Linked DNA regions of Methylobacterium mesophilicum SR1.6/6. The protein of the gene in region 2 interacts with the protein of the main gene of each other region in a pairwise test. Links are inferred from orthologs where the notes say so. Each region holds a gene or a part of one and is shown on either strand. Other genes may lie near its edges.

Region 1 (4,209 bases), 1.3 Mb from region 2 along the record:
TGGCGGGTCATGCAGCGCATGACCGAGGGCCGCGCGCAGAAGCGCGAGATCGACATGCTGTTCGAGGTGACCAAGCAGATCGAGGGTCACACGATCTGCGCGCTGGGCGACGCCGCGGCCTGGCCGATCCAGGGCCTGATCCGGCACTTCCGCCCGGAGATCGAGAAGCGCATCGACCGCTACACGGCCAACCCGCACAGCGAGCCTGTGCCGATGGCCGCGGAGTAGGAGCACGATGCCGGTGTCCAACCCACAGCCTCATCCTGAGGTGCCCGCGACAGCGGGCCTCGAAGGAGGCCTCCGGGCAGCGCGAGGCGGGCTGGACATCTCCTTCGAGGCTCGACCGCGCCGCGCACCTCGGGATGAGGGCGTGGGTGGAAGCCGGCCTCGCGCGTTTGGGCCAGTTTACGAGACGATCCGATGACAAAAATCCTCGTCGACGGCACCGAGGTCGACGTCCCCGCCGATTACACGCTGCTCCAAGCCTGCGAGGCCGCGGGGGCCGAGATCCCGCGCTTCTGCTTCCACGAGCGCCTGTCGATCGCCGGCAATTGCCGCATGTGCCTCGTCGAGCTGAAGGGCGCGCCGAAGCCGGTGGCCTCCTGCGCCTACGCGGTGAAGGATTGCCGCCCCGGCCCGAACGGCGAGCCGCCGGAGGTGCTGACGCGCTCGCAGGGCACCAAGAAGGCCCGCGAGGGGGTGATGGAGTTCCTCCTCATCAACCACCCCCTGGACTGCCCGATCTGCGACCAGGGCGGCCATTGCGACTTGCAGGACCAGGCCATGGCCTACGGGGTCGATTCGACCCGCTACACCGAGAACAAGCGCGCGGTCGAGGAGAAGCATATCGGCCCGCTGGTGCGGACTGCGATGAACCGCTGCATCCACTGCACCCGCTGCGTGCGCTTCCTCGCCGAGGTGGCGGGCGTGCCCGACCTCGGCGCCATCGGCCGCGGCGAGGACATGGAGATCACCAGCTACCTCGAGCAGTCGATGGCCTCGGAGCTCCAGGGCAACGTCGCCGACCTCTGCCCGGTGGGCGCCCTCGTGCACCGGCCGCAGAGCTACAACATCCGCCCCTGGGAGCTGAACAAGACTGAGTCGGTCGACGTGATGGACGCGGTCGGCTCGTCGATCCGCATCGACACCCGCGGCCGCGAGGTCATGCAGATCGAGCCGCGGATCAGCGAGGAGATCAACGAGGAGTGGATCTCCGACAAGACCCGCTACCACATCGACGGGCTGCGGATGCAGCGCCTCGACCGGCCGTACCTGCGCGAGAACGGCCGGCTGCGGCCCGCCTCCTGGGGTGAGGCGTTCCAGGCCATCGCCGCCAAGGTCAAGGGCGCGGATCCGAAGCGGATCGGCGCGATCGTCGGCGACCTCGCGGGCGTCGAGGAGATCTTCGCGCTGCGCGAGCTGATCAGGAGCCTCGGCTCGCCGAACCTCGATGGCCGCCAGACCGATGCCGGCCTCGACCCGGCGCTCGGCCGCGCGTCCTACATCTTCAACCCGACCATCCCGGGGATCGAGGCGGCGGACGCGATCCTGATCGTCGGCGCCAACCCGCGGACCGAGGCCTCGCTGCTGAACGTGCGCATCCGCAAGCGCTGGCGCATGGCGCCGCTGGCGGTGGGCGTGATCGGCGAGCCGGTCGACCTGACCTACCCGAGCCACTACATCGGCGCCGGGCCCGACTCGCTCGCGGCGCTCGCCCGCGGCGAGCACAGCTTCCTCGAGATCCTCAAGGAGGCGAAGGCGCCGCTCGTCATCGTCGGCGCCAACGCCGAGCCCGGCATCCTGGCCGCGGCGGCCACGCTCGCCAAGGAGATCGGCGCGGTCTCGGCCGAGGGGAACGGCTTCGGCGTGTTGCACACGGCCGCGGCCCGGGTCGGCGCCCTCGATCTCGGCTTCGTGCCGGGGGAGGGCGGCCTGACCTTCGCCCAGATGCTGGAGCCGGGCGCGCTCGACGTCCTGTTCAACCTCGGCGCCGATGAGCGCGACGTCGCCCCGGGCGCCTTCGTGGTCTACCAGGGCAGCCACGGCGACCGCGGCGCCTCCCGCGCCGACGTGATCCTGCCGGGCGCCGCCTACAGCGAGAAGTCGGCGACCTGGGTGAACACGGAAGGGCGCGTCCAGATGGGCAACCGCGCCGCCTTCCCGCCGGGCGACGCCCGCGAGGACTGGGCGATCCTGCGCGCGCTCTCGGACGTGCTGGGCAAGCGCCTGCCCTTCGATTCGCTCACCGCGCTCCGCCGGGCGCTCTACGCCGCCCACCCGCATCTCGCGGCGGTCGGGGCCGTGGAGCCCGGGAACGTCGCGGAGGCGGTGGAGAAGCTCGCCACCCTCGGCGACGCCACGGGCGGCCCCGCCTTCGCGTCGCCGGTGACCGATTTCTACCTCACCAACCCGATCGCCCGCGCCTCGCGGACCCTCGCCGAGTGCTCGCGCATCGCCCGGGAGCGCGCCGCCGAGGCGCGGCCCCTGGCGGCGGCCGAGTAGGAGCCAAGACCGATGACGCCGCTCGAAATGCTCGGGACCGTGCTCCTGATCGCGCTGAAGAGCTTCGTGCTCCTCGCCGCGCTCCTCGTGTTCATCGCCTACGCGCTGCTCGCCGACCGGAAGATCTGGGCGGCGGTGCAGCTCCGCCGCGGCCCCAACGTGGTCGGGCCGTTCGGGCTGTTCCAGTCCTTCGCCGACCTGCTGAAGTTCGTGCTGAAGGAGCCGGTGATCCCGGCGGGTGCCAACAAGGCGATCTACCTGCTGGCGCCGCTGGTCTTCGCGATGCTGGCCCTGTCGAGCTGGGCGGTGATCCCGCTGGCCGACGGCTGGGCGATCGCCGACCTCAACGTCGGCATCACCTACATCTTCGCGATCTCGTCGCTCGGCGTGTACGGCGTCATCATGGGCGGCTGGGCCTCGAACTCGAAATACGCGTTCCTCGGCGCCCTCCGCTCGGCGGCGCAGATGATCTCCTACGAGGTCTCGCTCGGCTTCGTGATCATCTGCGTGCTGCTCTGCGCCGGCTCGCTCAACCTCTCGCGCATCGTGATGGCGCAGGACACCAGCCTCGGGATCTTCGGCTGGTACTGGCTGTGGCTGTTCCCGATGTTCGTGGTGTTCTTCGTCTCGGCGCTGGCGGAGACCAACCGCCCGCCCTTCGACCTGCCGGAGGCCGAATCGGAGCTCGTGGCCGGCTACATGGTCGAGTACTCCTCGACGCCGTACCTGCTGTTCATGCTCGGCGAGTACGTCGCCATCATGAGCATGTGCGCGCTCGGCACGGTCCTGTTCATGGGCGGCTGGCTCTCGCCGATCCCGTTCGCGCCGTTCACCTGGGTGCCCGGCGTGATCTGGTTCGTTCTCAAGGCGAGCTTCCTGTTCTTCCTGTTCGCGATGGTGAAGTCCATCGTGCCCCGCTACCGCTACGATCAGCTCATGCGCCTCGGCTGGAAGGTCTTCCTGCCGATCTCCCTGATCTCGGTCGTCGTCGTCGCCTTCGTGCTCAAGCTGACCGGCCTCGCGCCGGGCGCCTGAGCCCACCCTTCGCATCGGAGATCCGGGCATGAAGCTCGATCAGGTCGCCAAGAGCCTTCTCCTGAAGGAATTCGTGTCCGGGATGATCCTCGGCATGCGCTACTTCTTCAAGCCGAAGGCCACGATCAACTACCCCTTCGAGATGGGCCATCGCGGTCCGCGCTTCCGGGGCGAGCACGCGCTGCGCCGCTATCCCAACGGCGAGGAGCGCTGCATCGCCTGCAAGCTCTGCGAGGCGATCTGCCCGGCCCAGGCGATCACCATCGAGGCGGGTCCCCGCCGCAACGACGGCACCCGCCGCACCACGCGCTACGACATCGACATGGTGAAGTGCATCTACTGCGGCATGTGCCAGGAGGCCTGCCCGGTGGACGCCATCGTGGAAGGTCCGAACTTCGAGTTCTCGGTCGAGACCCGGGAGGAGCTGCTCTACGACAAGCAGAAGCTCCTGCTGAACGGCGACCGCTGGGAGCGCGAGATCGCACGCAACATCGCGATGGACGCGCCCTACCGCTAACGCGTCATCCCGAAGGGTGGGATCCCGGCTTTCGGGAGAAGATGACGCAAATTCAAGGCTCTAGAGCGTCGGGCCGGTTCCGGTTTCCGGCGCGATGCTCTAGAGCCATGCCGGGGGCGCTGTTGTGCCCCCGCCGACCGGGTTCTATAGACGGC
Region 2 (5,484 bases):
TGAACGAGCAGCCGACGCCGCAATACGCGCAGGTCGTCACCTCCGCGTGCTCGGGCTGGCCGTACGCGTGGATCGATTTCTCCTGCAACGTGGCCGTCGGACACGCCTGGACGCAGGCGCCGCAGGAGACGCACTCGGACTCGAAGAAGTTGGTCGGGCCGGCCGCCACGCGGCTGTCGAAGCCGCGGCCCGCGATGGTCAGCGCGAAGGTGCCCTGCACCTCCTCGCAGGCGCGGACGCAGCGGTTGCAGACGATGCACTTCGACGGGTCGTAGGTGAAGTACGGGTTCGACTCGTCCTTCGGCAGGTACTTCTCGGAGCTCGGCCGGACGTGGTTGTCGCCCTCGTAGCCGTAGCGCACGTCGCGCAGGCCGACGACGCCCGCCTGGGTCTGCAGCTCGCAGTCGCCGTTCGCCGCGCAGGTCAGGCAGTCGAGGGGGTGGTCGGAGATGTAGAGCTCCATCACGCCCTTGCGGAGCTTGGCGAGCTTCTCGTTCTGCGTGTGCACCACCATGCCGTTCTCGGCCGGGGTCGTGCAGGAGGCCGGGGTGCCGCGCCGCCCCTCGATCTCCACGAGGCACAGGCGGCAGGAGCCGAACGGCTCCAGCGAGTCGGTGGCGCAGAGCTTCGGGATCTGCGTGCCGGCATGCATCGCCGCCGCCATCACCGAGGTACCGGCCGGCACCGTCACCGACATGCCGTCGATCGTCAGCGTCACCGTCTGCTCGCTGACGCGGATCGGCGTGCCGTAGTCGATCTCCTTGATCAGGCCCATCGACGTCTCCTCACTCGGCCGCGGCCGGCAGATCGCCGGCGCGCCTGAAATCCTCGGGGAAATGGGTGATCGCGCTCATCACCGGCATGGGCGTCAGACCGCCCATGGCGCAGAGCGAACCGTCGGTCATGACCTCGCAGAGGTCCTCGACCAGCTTCAGGTTCGCCTCCGGCCGGATGCCGGCGATCACCTTGTCCATGGTCTCGACGCCGCGGGTCGCGCCGATGCGGCAGGGCGTGCACTTGCCGCACGACTCGGTGGCGCAGAACTCGAAGGCGAAGCGGGCCTGAGAGGCCATGTCGACGGTGTCGTCGAACACCACGATGCCGCCGTGGCCGACGAGGCCCTTCTTGGCCGCCATCGCCTCGTAATCGAGGGGCGTGTCGAGGAGATGGTCGGGGAAGTAGGCCCCGAGCGGCCCGCCGACCTGCACGGCCCGGACCGGCCTCCCTGAGCGGGTGCCGCCGCCGAAATCCTCGATGACCTGACGGAGGGTGATGCCGAAGGCCATCTCGATCAGGCCGCCGTGCCTGACGTTGCCGGCGAGCTGGATCGGCAGGGTGCCGAGCGACCGGCCCATGCCGTAATCGGCGTAGGCCCTGGCGCCGTTCTCCAGGATCCACGGCACGGCCGTGAAGGTCATGACGTTGTTGACCAGCGTCGGCTTGCCGAGGAAGCCCTTGAGCGCCGGGATCGGCGGCTTCGCCCGCACGATGCCGCGCTTGCCCTCCAGGCTCTCCAGCAGCGATGTCTCCTCGCCGCAGATGTAGGCGCCGGCGCCGAGGCGCACTTCCAAGTGGAAGGTCTTGCCCGAACCGAGGATGTTGTCGCCGAGCACGCCGGCCTGGATGCCGTTGGCGATCGCCTCCTTGAGGGTGGCGAAGGCCTGCGGGTACTCGGAGCGCAGGTAGATGTAGCCGTGGGTGGCACCGGTCGCGACGGCCGCGATGGTCATGCCCTCGATGAGGTTGAAGGGGTCGCCCTCCATCATCATCCGGTCGGCGAAGGTGCCGGAATCGCCCTCGTCGGCGTTGCAGACCACGTATTTCTGGTCCGCCTTGGCGAGCATCACGGTGTTCCACTTGATGCCGGCCGGGAAGCCGGCACCGCCCCGGCCGCGCAGGCCGGAATCGCGCACCGCCGCGACGATGCCCTCGGCATCGAGCTTCAGGGCGGCCTCCAGGCCGCGATAGCCGCCATGGGCCCGGTAATCCTCGACGGAGACCGGATCGATCACGCCGCAGCGGTGGAAGGTCAGGCGCTGCTGCCGCGCGAGGTAGGGGATCGTCTCCGGATCGCCGAGGCGCAGGGCGTGGTCGCCGCCCGTGGTCAGGCCGGCATCCAAAAGGGCATCGACGTCCTTGACCGTCACCGGCCCGTAGGCGACCCGCCCCTCGGGCGTGCCGACCTCGACCATCGGCTCCAGCCAGAACAGGCCGCGGGAGCCGGTGCGGACGATGGTGACGTCCAGGCCGCGGCGCTCGGCGCCGGCGAAGAGGGCACGGGCGACCTTGTTGGCGCCGAGGCCGAGCGCGACGGCGTCGCGCGGGATGTAAAGCGTGACGCTCACTGGCGCACCTCCGTCAGGGCGGCCTCAAGGGCGTCGGCGGTCAGATGCGCGACCGGCTCACCGTCCACCAGCGCGGCGGGGCCGTTGGCGCAGAGGCCGAGGCAGTAGACCGGCTCGACCGTGGCGCTGCCGTCAGCCGTCGTCTCGTGCCAGCCGCAGCCCAGGCGGCCGAGGATCTCGCGGTGCAGCTTGTCCGAACCCATGGCCTGACAGGCTTCGGCCCGGCACAGCTTCACCTCGTGACGGCCGGCGGGGTGGGCTCGGAAGTCGTGGTAGAAGGTGATGCAGCCGTGCACCTCGGCGCGGGACAGGTTCAGGGCGTCCGCGATCAGCGGAACGGCGCCGGAATCCACGTAGCCGAACGTCTCCTGCAGCGCGTGCAGGATCGGCAGCGTGGCCCCTTCGAGATGGGTGTGTTCGGCGATGATCCCGGATGCGCGCTCTGCGCTCCAGGGCTCGTGACGCGCCATGGTTTCCAGCCCAGTCTGTTCCTGTTCTAAGGCGAAGAGGAACAGAATTGCCGGTTGGCTTCAATCGAGCTGTCCGGTTGCGCGACAAAGGACGTTTGTCGAGCTGTAACTCGCGGATTCGCCGGTTCGATACCAAAGGTTTAAGTGGCTGAGGAAAAAGATTTTCTCGGTCTCAACAGGGCCCAGGATCTTTTTGCGTGCACCGCAACAAAAATGGGTGCCCTGCAATAAATTGCATCCTACCTGCAGATGACTGACCGGTCTCCGCCATGGCCAACCGTCTTTGCGCGCGGAGCGAAGCAACCCAGTAGCGCCACGCTTGCCGATTTCGCGATTCCCTGGATTGCTTCGCTCCGCGCGCCATGACGGCACCCCCGTTTCAGAACTCCATCTCCAGCTCTTCGATCTCGTCCGGCTCGTCGGCGGCGGCCTCGGCCCACTCGACCATCAGCGGCCAGTGCAGGATCGTGTCGCGGTAGGCGGCGGCACGGGGCGGCAGGGAAACGTCATAGGTGCGGAAGCGGGTGCAGACCGGCGCGAACATGGCATCCGCCAGGCACGGCCGCGCGCCGAACAGGTACGGCCCGTCGTAGCGGTCGAGGCAATCGTCGAAGATCGTGACGATGCGCTCGATATCGGCTTTCGCGCCGTTGAACACCCGAAAGTCAGGGTGGAACGCCCGCAGATTCATCGGCAGGGCCGAGCGCAGATTGACGAAACCGGAATGCATCTCGCCGGAGATCGAGCGACAATGGGCCCGCTCCGCCACGTTCCCGGGCAGGAAGCCGGCCTCCGGGAATGTCTCGGCCAGGTACTCGGCGATGGCGAGGCAGTCCCAAACCACGACAGTGCCATGGCGCAGGCGCGGCACCAGGAAGGACGGCGACAGGTGCAGCAGTTCCGCCCGGCTGTTGAGATCGGCTCCGGACAGAACCTCGGTCTCGAAGTCGAGCCCCGCCATCCGGCAGATCAGCCAGCCCCGCAGGGACCACGAGGAGTAGTTGCGGCTCGAGATGGTGAGCGTTGCGGCCGTCATCGTCCTGCCCCCAGGCGCATCGCCGATCCTACGGCTTCGATGTCGCATCCAAGACTCGTGCCGAGTGCGGGAGGCGAATCACGGCCGCGAGCGATTCTACTCCCGTCGCAGGAGCGCGGCGACCTCGGCCTCCTCGGCAGCCGAGAGGGTCCGGGCGGGAGCGGCCGGCCGGCGCCGCGCGAGGCGCCAGATCCCGAATGCGCCGAGCAGCACCGCGAGCACGGGCGTCAGCCACAGCAGAAGGGTGTGCAGCGCGAAGACCGGCCGCAGGAGCACGAACTCACCGTAGCGGGCGACGACGTAATCGCGCACCGCCGTGTCGCTGTCGCCCTTCTCCAGGCGCTCACGGACGATCAGGCGCAGATCCTTGGCCAGCGGCGCGTCGGAATCGTCGATCGACTGATTCTGGCAGACGAGGCAGCGCAACTCAGCGGAGATCTCCCGGGCTCGGTGTTCCAGAACGGGATCCTTCAGCACCTCGTCGGGCTGGACGGCGTGGGCCGGGATCGACGCGATCAGGGCGATCGCGGCGATCACCGTGCGGCGTGCGCGGGCCGCCATCACTCGGCCGGCACCGCGGCCGGCAACGGCCGCGCCTTCGCCTTGGCGGGGACGCCGACGCGCATCCGGCGATCGGTGAGCGACAGGCCGCCGCCGAGTGCCATCACCACGGCCCCGAGCCAGATCAGCAGCACCAGCGGCTTGTAGTACAGGCGCAGGCCGACGCCGCCGTCCTGGCTCATCTCGCCGAGGCTGGCATAGACCTGGCTCGCGCCCACCGTCAGCAGGCCCGATTCCGTCACCGCCATCTTGCGGCTCGGATAGAAGCGCTTGCCCGTCTCCACGTGCCCGACCTCGTCGCCGGAGCGGGTCCGGATCGTCAGGGAGGCGGCGGCCTCCTCGTAGTTGGGACCCTGGCGCGGCCCGACCCGATCGAGGGTCGCCACGTAGGGGCCGGTCGCGAGGGTCTGGCCGGGCTTCAGCGTCGCCAGCCCCTCGGTCGCCCAGCCCTGGGCAGCGATGCCCAGCACCACCACGCCGACGCCGGCATGGGCGAGCGCGGTCCCCCAGGCCGAGCGCGGCAGGCCGACGGCCCGTCGACCGATCTGGCCGATCGAGCGCGCCCGGCTCGCACCGTAGCCGCGGGCGCGGGAGACGATCTCCAGCGCGGAGCCAATCAGCAGGTAGGCGCCCAAGCCGATCCCGACTGGTGCCATGACCGGGCCGCCCCAGGTGAGCGCCAGCACCGCGAAGCCGACCACCAACGCGACCGAAAGCGCGGCGAACAGGCGCTGTGCCGCGGCGAGGACGTCGCCGCGCTTCCAGGCGAGCGCCTGCCCGAAGGGCACGATCAGCAGCAGCGGGATCGCGAGCGGCACGAAGGTGGAATTGAAGAACGGCGGCCCGACCGTGATCTTCTCGCCGGTCAGCATCTCCAGCACCAGCGGGTAGAGGGTACCCACCAGCACGGTGGCGCAGCCCGCGACCAGGAACAGGTTGTTGAGGACGAGCGACCCCTCGCGGGAGATCGGCGCGAAGAGGCCGCCCTGGCGCAGGAGCGGCGCCCGCCACGCGAACAGCGTCAGCGAGCCGCCGATGAACAGCACCAGGATCGCCAGGATGAAGACGCCGC

Evidence for each region. The genes of interacting proteins can lie anywhere in the genome.
Region 1: the proteins of MMSR116_RS29910 (region 2) and nuoG interact in binary tests that used the Escherichia coli proteins (3 or more experiments, as listed by UniProt). The link is inferred for Methylobacterium mesophilicum SR1.6/6 from one-to-one orthologs.

What each region holds. Positions count from the first base shown.
Region 1 is NZ_CP043538.1:4,997,651-5,001,859, forward strand. The notes cover bases 1-2,961. They hold nuoG (NADH-quinone oxidoreductase subunit NuoG), read left to right. Parts: upstream 1-420; coding sequence 421-2,502; downstream 2,503-2,961. Other genes in these bases: nuoF (NADH-quinone oxidoreductase subunit NuoF), read left to right, coding at 1-228; nuoH (NADH-quinone oxidoreductase subunit NuoH), read left to right, coding at 2,515-2,961. Also shown: more of nuoH, read left to right, coding at 2,962-3,537; NADH-quinone oxidoreductase subunit NuoI, read left to right, coding at 3,566-4,054. UniProt on the Escherichia coli protein: NDH-1 shuttles electrons from NADH, via FMN and iron-sulfur (Fe-S) centers, to quinones in the respiratory chain. The immediate electron acceptor for the enzyme in this species is believed to be ubiquinone.
Region 2 is NZ_CP043538.1:6,261,468-6,266,951, reverse strand. The notes cover bases 1,079-4,065. They hold MMSR116_RS29910 (formate dehydrogenase subunit gamma), read right to left. Parts: upstream 2,816-4,065; coding sequence 2,342-2,815; downstream 1,079-2,341. Other genes in these bases: MMSR116_RS29900 (cytochrome c-type biogenesis protein), read right to left, coding at 3,948-4,065; MMSR116_RS29905 (glutathione S-transferase family protein), read right to left, coding at 3,195-3,851; MMSR116_RS29915 (formate dehydrogenase beta subunit), read right to left, coding at 1,079-2,345. In the rest of the region: fdhF (formate dehydrogenase subunit alpha), read right to left, coding at 1-775; more of MMSR116_RS29915, read right to left, coding at 786-1,078; more of MMSR116_RS29900, read right to left, coding at 4,066-4,412; MMSR116_RS29895 (heme lyase CcmF/NrfE family subunit), read right to left, coding at 4,412-5,484. UniProt on the Escherichia coli protein: NDH-1 shuttles electrons from NADH, via FMN and iron-sulfur (Fe-S) centers, to quinones in the respiratory chain. The immediate electron acceptor for the enzyme in this species is believed to be ubiquinone.